DNA from 3 places in the Cupriavidus sp. SS-3 genome. Region 3 is predicted to be linked to each of the others. Evidence: predicted binding sites of a transcription regulator. Region 3 holds the regulator's gene; each other region holds the start of a gene.

Region 1 (3,273 bases), 190 kb from region 3:
GCACCACCCGCCACAGCCACGCCAGCAAAATCACGGCGACGCCAACGGTGCCGACGACCCCGGTCTTCGCCAGCAGGTCGAGAATCGCGTTGTGGGCGTGCAGGGACATCTCGACCTTCACGCCCACCTGTTCCAGCTGCTGGAATTGCGCCCAGCCGAACTCGCCCCAGCCGACGCCGAACCACGGATGGGCGCGGAACATGGCGATGGCGTGCGCCCACAGCGCGCCGCGCGCGGAGATCTGGTCTTCGGCCTCGAGTTGGGCGACGGTGTCGAACAGGCGCCAGTCAAAGGCCTGCCCCGCCGCCTTGATCGTGGGTTGCAATATCAAGAGCATCGCCACCATGGCAACCGCGGCGACGACCAGCCCAACCGGGCGCTGCATCGGATCCGTTCCGCGTCGCTCGCCCCGCGCCAGCCATGCCGCAATCAACGCGTAGCACGCGGCAAGGCCCACATGCAGCACGCCGGTACGCGAGCCGGACAGCACGATGCCGCTTTCCAGCAGGGCCACCGCGGCCAGCCACATCGGGAAACGCAAGCGGCCGCGCGAGGCCAGCCACACTGACGCGACCAGTGCCAGGCCGTGTACGGTGGCCTGGTGGTTGGGCTGGTTCAGGTTGCCCCAGAGGCGGCGGTTGGTGTCGTAGAAGTAGGTGGAGACGAGGCCGAAGGAGCGGGGTTCTAGGTGGAAGAGCTGCGCCCATTGGGTGACGGTCCCGAGTAGGCCGGCAATCAACGCCGCAATGGCAAGGGCGTCCGCAGAATCCGACATGCTGCCATGGGTGCGGCGGTACCACCATGCAGCAGATGCCACAGTGGCGCCGAGCAGCAACGTGAGGACAGTCATCAGGCGGCTGCCGGAAACGTCGGCGTGGCCCTGGATCGCGAAGATCAGGCTGACGACAACAAGCCAGAGAAATAGCAGCGAGATGAGCGGCAGCGATGCGAAAGCAACTTCAGTCGAGGTCCCCGGCCGGCGAATCGCTTGAACCACGACGGCAGCAACCGCGACCATGCCGCACAGCGCGGCCGCCCATTCGCCATAGAACGTGGCAAGCGGCAGCGTGTGCCGGGAGACCAGCAGCGGGATGACGATTGCTGCGACGAGAACAGCCGACGAGAAGTTTGGCCGGGAAGGCGGCATTGCGGCGCCTGGGTTGGGAAAAGGCGCATGATAGCTTGGGCGCTAGGCAAAGAAAAAGCGCCCGAAGGCGCTTTCTTTGTTTGAGCGGATGATTAGCAGAGACCCGTGGTTCTGCAGGTTCCGGTTACCGCCCAAGCGATGGCGTTTGCCGCACCAGCTGCGTTTGGCGTGCCAGTCAGGATATAGGTTGCACCTCCCAGCCCGTTCGTACCCACTGCGGTCGCCGTGATAACTGCGGCGGTAGCAGGGTTCGCATTCCCAGTCAGAGCCACAGAGGCAACAAAGCCTGCAGCGGCCGGGTTGGCCGGGACTCCATTAGTACTCGGCGTAGTACAGTTTGCAATTGTTCCTTCCGATTGAAGACAAACTTCGACAGCCGTTTTAATCGGTGCAGTCGCTTGAATGACTTCAGCAAAGCGCGCCTTCGCGCTGTACTGCTGATACTGCGGAATCGCAATCGCAGCCAAAATACCAATGATCGCCACCACGATCATCAGTTCGATCAGCGTAAAGCCCTTCTGGACACGACGGCCCAGCTTCTTCAGTTGTTGTACCCGTTGCATGATTTGACCCCTCGAAGAGATTTTGGTTAAGCGTTGCACGTCTTCGGTTTCGTGACGCGGGGACGATTGAGCAGCAAGTGTGCCAGCGGCATCCCCCATCCGTAGGGGGTGAAAAGCGACAAATTTCGTCACCCGTGGGGGTGATGCTTGCCGCTTGCGCCAAAAATTGTCACCTGGGACCGCTAACACAGGCAAGCGCGACAAAAAGTGCGATCACTCACATGAGTTAGTGGGCATGGGCACCGACACCCCTGGCGCAGCCCCCAATGAAAAAGGGCGGCCAGCTTGCCGCCCCTTCGCGCATGCGCTGGTTGCCGTCAAGCCGTCTGTGCCGACCGGCGGCTCAGCAGCTTGCCGATGATCACGACCAGGATCGCGCCGGCGGCGCCGAAGACCAGGTGGGCGTGCGGCACGTGGATTTCGAACCAGGCGGCGTCGACCGGGTCGCTGACCAGCATTTCGCCGGCGAGATAGCCGAGCAGCGCGGCGCCCAGCACGATGATGACGGGGAAGCGCTCCATCACCTTGAGCAGGATGGTGCTGCCGAACACGATCAGCGGGATCGACAGCCCCAGGCCGACGATCAGCAGCATCAGCTGGCTGCCCTCGGGGCCCTTCTGCGCGGCGGCGGCCACGGCGACCACGTTGTCCAGCGACATCACCAGGTCGGCGATCAGGATGGTGCGGATGGCGGCCCAGATATTGTCCTTGCCGTCGTGGCCTTCCTCGTCGTCATCGCCGGTCAGCAGCTGCACGCCGATATAGACCAGCAGCACGGCGCCGACGATCTTGAGGTACGGCAGGCTCAGCAGCTTGACCGCGGCCACGGTCAGCACCACGCGCATGATGATGGCGGCGGCGCTGCCCCAGAAGATGGCCTTCTTCTGCTGGGCTGGCGGCAGGTTGCGCGAGGCGAGCGCGATCACTACCGCGTTGTCGCCGGACAGGACGATATTGGTCAGGATGATCGATCCCAACGCAATCCAGAAAGTGGTGGAAGACAGCAGTTCCACGGGGAGGCTCCTCGAGTTCTATGTGATGGCGCGCCTCGTCATCTGACGGGATTTCGGATGTCTGAAGGCGCAGACATGACTGTTTACCCGACCAACCTTTCGATTAGATTTCAATCTTGTAATGTTCGGGGTCATCAAGGCCCCTGAATCACTTCCGCGGAAAAGACAATGCCCCCGCCGAAGCGGGGGCATTGAGGGAACGGTCGATCCCGCTGTCGCGGGAAAGTCGGCCAGGGCTTACAGCATTGCCTTCAGCAGGCGGCCCATTTCGGACGGGTTCTTGGTCACCTTGATACCGCAGGCTTCCATGATTTCCAGCTTGGCCTGGGCGGTGTCGGCACCGCCCGAGATCAGCGCGCCGGCGTGGCCCATGCGCTTGCCCGGAGGCGCGGTCACGCCAGCGATGAAGCCGACCACCGGCTTCTTCATGTTGTCCTTGATCCAGTTGGCCGCGTTGGCTTCGTCCGGACCGCCGATCTCACCGATCATGACCACGGCGTCCGTTTCCGGATCGTCGTTGAACATCTGCATCACGTCGATGTGCTTCAGG
Region 2 (3,273 bases), on a different contig from region 3:
GTCACGCTGTTCTGCGGGCTGCCGCTGACGATGCGGTCCGAATACGTCAGGTAGACCAGCGTATTGCGCTTGCGGTCGACCGCGCGCACCACGTGCAGCGCCTTGAACAGGATCGACATGCGCTCGGAGAACACATTGTCCTGCTGCTTGATCGGCGCCTTGAAGCCGATCGGCCCCACCTGCCGGCAGGCGATCGAGGCCTCGGGCGGGTCTTCGGCCATGCCGAGCTGGCCCTTGATGCCGCCGGTGCGGGCGCGCGACACGTAGCAGGTGACGCCGTCCACCTGCGGGTCGTCATAGGCTTCGATCACGACCTTGTCGGAGCCGGTCATGCGGAAATTGGTGCTGACGCTGCCGATCTCCTCGGCACTGGCCCCCGTGGCGGCGCTGGCGCAGGCGGCGACAAGCAGGAGGCGAACGAGTGGATGTTGGGACTTCATGGCTGTATCGCGCATCGGCACTCAGTTCACCGACGACTTGATGTCGCCGTGGCGCTTTTCCATTTCCTGGCGCAGCGCGCGACGCTGCTGCGCGGCGGCAAAGCGCTGGCGCTCGACCTCGTCGCGCGGCTCCAGCGGCGGCACCTCGGCGGGGGTGCCGTTGTCGTCCACTGCCACCATGGTGAAATAGCAGCTGTTGGTATGGCGCACCAGCTTGCTGCGGATGTTCTCGGTCACCACCTTGATGCCGATCTCCATCGAGCTGCGGCCGGTGTAGTTGACCGATGCCAGGAAGGTCACCAGCTCGCCCACGTGGATGGGCTGGCGGAACACCACCTGGTCCACCGACAGCGTGACCACGTAGCGGCCGGCGTAGCGGCTGGCGCAGGCATACGCCACCATGTCCAGGTACTTGAGGATGGTGCCGCCGTGGACGTTGCCGGAGAAGTTGGCCATGTCCGGCGTCATCAGCACGGTCATGGAAAGCTGGTGGGACAGGTCATTCATGATGCGGGTTACGAAGATTGCGGGGGCGGGATTGCCGGCTGCGGGCGCCGGCAGTTTAACCCGGATCGCCGCGCCGTTGCCCGCGGCATGGTGCCGAGTGCCGGCCGCTGCCCCGCCAGGCCCGGCGCACAAAAAAAGCGGCCTGCCAGGCCGCTTCTTTCGCTATGGACGCAAACTGCTTACTTTTTCTTGTTCACGGCGTCCTTGAAACCCTGGCCTGCCGAGAACTTGACCGTCTTGGCGGCCGGAATCTTGATGGTTTCGCCGGTGCGCGGATTGCGGCCGGTACGGGCAGCGCGCTTGCCGGCGCTGAAGCTGCCAAAACCCACCAGCGTTACAGAATCGCCCTTTGCCACTGCCTTCTTGATACTGTCCAGCGCTGCGTTGAGCGCACGCTCGGCGGCGGCATTGCTCAATTCTGCTTCCGCGGCGATGGCCGATACCAGTTCACCTTTATTCATGGCTGATTTCCCTTGTTGGTCGTCGTCACCGATGTGCATGCCTCGCGGCAGGCCATCGATCGGCGCAGTCTAATCTGCCCTTCGCGCGTTGAGCAATCCCCAGTGGCACCAATGCGACAAAAAAACCCGCAAATCCTTGCTTGAGGCCGGTTAGCGGGCAATTTCCAATGCTGTTCGCGCTTGCCAGGCACCGGTTTTTGCCGGGCCCGGGCGGCCGCCTGGAATTGCACCCCCAAAACTAGCCAGCATAGGACAGATTCCCCTAAATGGGGCGACGCACCACAACGGGTCGCGCGTTGCCCCCTTGGCCGCTCCATTCTGGCGCAGCCCGGTCCAGCCACTGGCAACAGGCCGGCGTCGCCTTGCCCACGGGATGGACCGCGTGCGGCATGCCGGTGCGGTTTCTTACCCTGCACGGTGCAAGCGGCACCAGGATGCAGCCGTCTCTGGAACGCTTTTTGCGTACTGGTGCGCCCATTTTGAGCATGAGGTCACTATGGACAACTGGAAGACCGGCACCGACGCGCTCTTCATCCTGCTTGGCGCCATCATGGTGCTGGCCATGCACGCCGGCTTTGCGTTCCTCGAACTGGGCACGGTACGCAAGAAAAACCAGGTCAATGCGCTGGTGAAGATCCTGGTGGATTTCGCGGTTTCCACCGTCGCCTATTTCTTTATCGGCTACACCATTGCCTACGGGGTGCAGTTCTTTTCCGGCGCCGAAACCCTGGCCCAGAAAAATGGCTACGAACTGGTCAAGTTCTTTTTCCTGGCGACCTTTGCCGCGGCGATTCCGGCGATTATCTCCGGCGGCATTGCCGAACGCTCGCGTTTCAATCCGCAGCTGGTCGCCACTTTCGTACTGGTGGGTTTTGTCTACCCGTTTTTCGAGGGCATGGTTTGGAACCAGCGCTACGGCGTGCAGGACTGGATCGCGCGCGTGGCCGGCGCGCCCTTCCACGACTTTGCCGGTTCGGTGGTGGTGCATGCGCTGGGCGGCTGGATTGCGCTGCCGGCGGTGCTGCTGCTTGGCGCGCGTCGCGGCCGCTACCAGAAGGATGGCCGCATCAGCGCACATCCGCCCTCGAACATCCCGTTCCTGGCGCTGGGCGCCTGGATTCTTGCGGTGGGCTGGTTCGGCTTCAACGTGATGAGCGCGCAGACTGTCGACAAGGTCAGCGGCCTGGTTGCGATCAACTCGCTGATGGCCATGGCCGGTGGCACGCTGGCCGCCTGGCTGGCCGGACGCAACGATCCGGGCTTCGTCTACAACGGGCCGCTGGCCGGCCTGGTGGCGGTCTGCGCGGGCTCGGACCTGATGCATCCGCTGGGCGCGCTGGTCACCGGTGCCGTGGCAGGCGCGCTGTTCGTCTATATGTTCACGCTGGCGCAAAACAGATGGCATATCGACGATGTGCTGGGCGTGTGGCCGCTGCACGGGCTGTGCGGCGCCTGGGGCGGCATCGCCGCGGGCATCTTCGGCGCGAAGGCGCTGGGCGGCCTTGGCGGGGTGGCGCTCGGCGCGCAGTTGCTCGGCACCTTGCTTGGCATCGTGGTGGCGCTGGCCGGCGGCACGCTGGTCTATGGCACGCTGAAGCGGCTGGTGGGCATCCGTCTCGACGCCGAGGGCGAGTTCAACGGCGCCGACCTGACGCTGCACCGGATTTCCGCCACCCCCGAGCGCGAAACCAACTGGTAATACCCGCCAGCGCCTTTCCGATATAAACAGACGAGCCGCGCAACGCGCCTTGTCTTAACAATTATTTGCTTGCACTTCCGCGCACGGCCTCTCAATAATTGCCGTGCCCGGGAATTGCGCGCAACGCGCAGGGGCTCGCACGCCGCAGCCGGCTGGTTTGGGGGAT
Region 3 (3,273 bases):
GCGGCGGGCGGCGGCAGCGGCGATGCCGCGGCGGCCAACCCGTCTGGCCGCGTGCGCGCGGTGCTGTCGCCGCGCCAGGACCAGAAGTCCGGCACCGCAGGCGGCTCGCCGCTGGACCTGAAGTCGGCGCCCGCGCCCGCCAACAAACCCTGACCGTACCCATGACCGATACCGCCACCATTGCCGACAAGCCTGTCGTCGAAGCCAACTCCGTCCTGCCCGGCGGCAGCACGCTGGTCGTGCGCCACCTGAAGAAGCGCTATGGCTCGCGCACGGTGGTCAAGGACGTCTCGCTCGATGTGAAGAGCGGCGAGGTGGTCGGGCTGCTCGGCCCCAACGGCGCGGGCAAGACCACGTCGTTCTACATGATCGTCGGCCTGGTGGCACTGGACGAAGGCGATATCGTGCTCGACGGCGACCACATCAGCGGCCTGCCGATCCACGAGCGCGCGCGCATGGGGCTGTCGTACCTGCCGCAGGAAGCCTCGGTGTTCCGCAAGCTCAACGTCGAGGAGAACATCCGCGCGGTGCTGGAGCTGCAGCTGGACAAGGGCAAGCCGCTGGCCAAGGCCGAGATCGAGCGCCGCCTCGATGCCCTGCTCGACGACCTGCAGATCGCGCACCTGCGCAACAACCCGGCGCTGTCGCTGTCCGGCGGCGAGCGCCGCCGCGTGGAAATCGCGCGCGCGCTGGCGTCGTCGCCGCGCTTCATCCTGCTCGACGAACCCTTCGCCGGCGTGGACCCGATCGCCGTGGGCGAGATCCAGCGCATCGTCAGCTTCCTCAAGGCGCGCAATATCGGCGTGCTGATCACCGACCACAACGTGCGCGAGACGCTCGGCATCTGCGACCACGCCTACATCATCAGCGAAGGCACGGTGCTGGCCGCGGGCCAGCCCGAAGACATCATCGCCAACGACGCCGTGCGGCGCGTCTACCTGGGCGAGAACTTCCGCATGTGACAAGACGGCTGCCCGGCACGGGCAGCCATGGCTGCGCGGCGGGAGAGTCAGCGGCGATCACGGCGCATAAGCGATAGCAATTTCCGTTCCAACATCGGAAAGATGCGCATAAAATAGGTCGCATGAAACCGTCGCTACAGCTCCGCCTCTCCCAGCACCTGGCACTGACCCCGCAGCTGCAACAGTCGATCCGGCTGCTGCAGCTTTCCACGCTGGAACTGCAGCAGGAAGTCGAACAGGCGCTGACGGAAAACCCGCTGCTCGAGCGGGAGAACGACTGGATCGAAAGCCCGCTGCGCGTGGCGGCCGATGGCTCGGTCAACGTACAGAGCGCGCCCGCGCCCGCCCCCGCCGAGCCCCAGGGCAATGGCGACGCCCGCGCCGAAGGCGCCGCCGATGACAGCTACGGCGACAACAGCAGCGGCGACGACTACGGCAACAGCGACTGGAGCCTGGACGACTTCGCCCGCCGGCCGCAAGGCGACGAGGACGAAAAGACGCCGATGCAGCTGCGCGATGCCGAGCCCACGCTGCGCGAATACCTGATGGAGCAACTCACACCGCTGAAGATCTCGGCGCGCGACAAGGGGCTCGCCATCTTCCTGATCGAATCGCTCGACGACGACGGCTACCTGAGCGCCTCGCTCGAAGAGATCTGCGCGGAGCTGCCCGAAGAGCTGGAGTTCGACCCCGACGAAGTCCACGCCATCCTGACGCTGCTGCAGAGCTTCGATCCGGCCGGCGTCGGCGCACGCAATGCCGCCGAATGCCTGGCGCTGCAATTGCGCCGCCTGACCCACCCGCAGCGCGAACTGGCGCTGACCATCGTCACCCATCATCTGGAACTGCTTGCGGTACGCGACTACACGCGGCTGAAGAAGGCGCTGCAGGTCGACGAAGTCGCGCTGAAGGCCGCGCACGACCTGATCCGCTCGCTGGCCCCCTACCCCGGCCACGCGTACAGCCGGCCGGAGGCGGATTTCGTCGTGCCGGACGTATTCGTGCGCAAAAGCGGCAGCGGCTGGGTCGCGCAGCTCAATCCGGATGTGATGCCGAGGCTGCGCATCAACGACATGTACGCCCAGATCCTGCGCGGCGCCAAGGGCGAGACCGGCACCGCGGGGCTGCAGCAAAAGCTGCAGGAGGCGCGCTGGCTGATCAAGAACATCCAGCAAAGGTTCGACACGATCCTGCGTGTCTCGCAAGCCATTGTCGAGCGTCAAAAGAACTTTTTCACCCACGGTGAAATCGCCATGCGCCCCTTGGTTTTGCGGGAGATTGCCGATACACTGGGTTTACACGAGTCAACCATCTCCCGGGTGACGACCAATAAATACATGGCCACGCCGATGGGTACTTTCGAACTGAAGTACTTCTTCGGCAGCCACGTGTCCACCGAAACCGGTGGCGCGGCTTCATCAACGGCCATCCGCGCCTTGATCAAGCAACTGATAGGAGCCGAAGACCCGAGGAATCCCCTTTCCGACAGTCGCATCGCCGAACTGCTGGGTGAGCAAGGCTTCGTTGTCGCACGCCGCACCGTTGCCAAATATCGCGAAGCCCTGAAGATCCCCGCAGTGAATCTCCGCAAGTCTTTGTAGCCGAGCCCACCGCCTGCCTGGTGAGGCTCTTTCAGAAGGAGAAGCGCTATGAACTTCAAGATCAGTGGACACCACCTGGACATCACGCCCCCTCTGCGTGAGTACGTGGAAACGAAGCTGGAGCGAATCGTCAGGCATTTCGATCAAGTCATTGGCGTTAGCGTGCTGCTCTCTGTCGACAATCACAAGGAAAAGGACCGGCGTCAGTACGCGGAAATCAATCTGCATCTAAAGGGCAAGGACATCTTTGTCGAGGCGCATCACGAAGACCTGTATGCGGCGATCGACGCACTCGTCGACAAGCTGGACCGTCAGGTGATTCGCTACAAGGATCGCGTGCAAGGCCACGACCGCGAAGCGGTCAAGTACCAGATGGCCGCAGCGCAAATGCAGCAATAAACCCGTGCCCGGCAGCCCCGCAGAGGGCTGCTGAACCAGGATTCCACAGGCAAGCCGCGCCGAAGCGCGGCTTTTTTGCGCCCTGGCACAGTGCCGGCTGTGGCAGCGGAGCAAACCTTGCCACGCAGGGAAGCCCGAAATGTTCGCAAGCGCAGCGCCAAGGTGTATGCTGCGCCATACAAAGAGAGAGAACTCGTGGCCGCGCCTGCTCGCGCTGCACCGCACAATGCAAGGGTAGCCGCTGCTCTATAATGGGCCGGACGTCTCCTCCGCCGGCGGCGGTCAGGGAGCCAGCCGCTGCCCGGCGGAAC

Evidence for each region. Region 3 encodes sigma-54, which starts transcription at its own class of promoters, with help from an activator protein. Its sites were predicted from a motif close to TGGCANGNAANCTGCTTT; they were not measured.
Region 1: a site for sigma-54 is predicted at 1,778-1,795, ahead of U9J39_RS09660 (pilin). Genes of this name have one in related genera too.
Region 2: a site for sigma-54 is predicted at 1,856-1,873, ahead of U9J39_RS25390 (ammonium transporter). Genes of this name have one in related genera too.

The regions. Positions count from the first base shown of each region.
Region 1 is NZ_JAYLVT010000005.1:16,658-19,930, forward strand. It holds gene U9J39_RS09655 (PglL family O-oligosaccharyltransferase) at 1-1,147, opposite strand, end outside; gene U9J39_RS09660 (pilin) at 1,240-1,710, opposite strand; gene U9J39_RS09665 (TerC family protein) at 2,028-2,723, opposite strand; gene sucD (succinate--CoA ligase subunit alpha) at 2,961-3,273, opposite strand, start outside.
Region 2 is NZ_JAYLVT010000022.1:33,742-37,014, reverse strand. It holds gene U9J39_RS25405 (CreA family protein) at 1-440, opposite strand, end outside; gene U9J39_RS25400 (acyl-CoA thioesterase) at 462-947, opposite strand; gene U9J39_RS25395 (HU family DNA-binding protein) at 1,127-1,408, opposite strand; gene U9J39_RS25390 (ammonium transporter) at 1,905-3,107, shown strand.
Region 3 is NZ_JAYLVT010000005.1:202,690-205,962, forward strand. It holds gene lptA (lipopolysaccharide transport periplasmic protein LptA) at 1-153, shown strand, start outside; gene lptB (LPS export ABC transporter ATP-binding protein) at 162-962, shown strand; gene U9J39_RS10535 (RNA polymerase factor sigma-54) at 1,085-2,563, shown strand; gene hpf (ribosome hibernation-promoting factor, HPF/YfiA family) at 2,612-2,962, shown strand.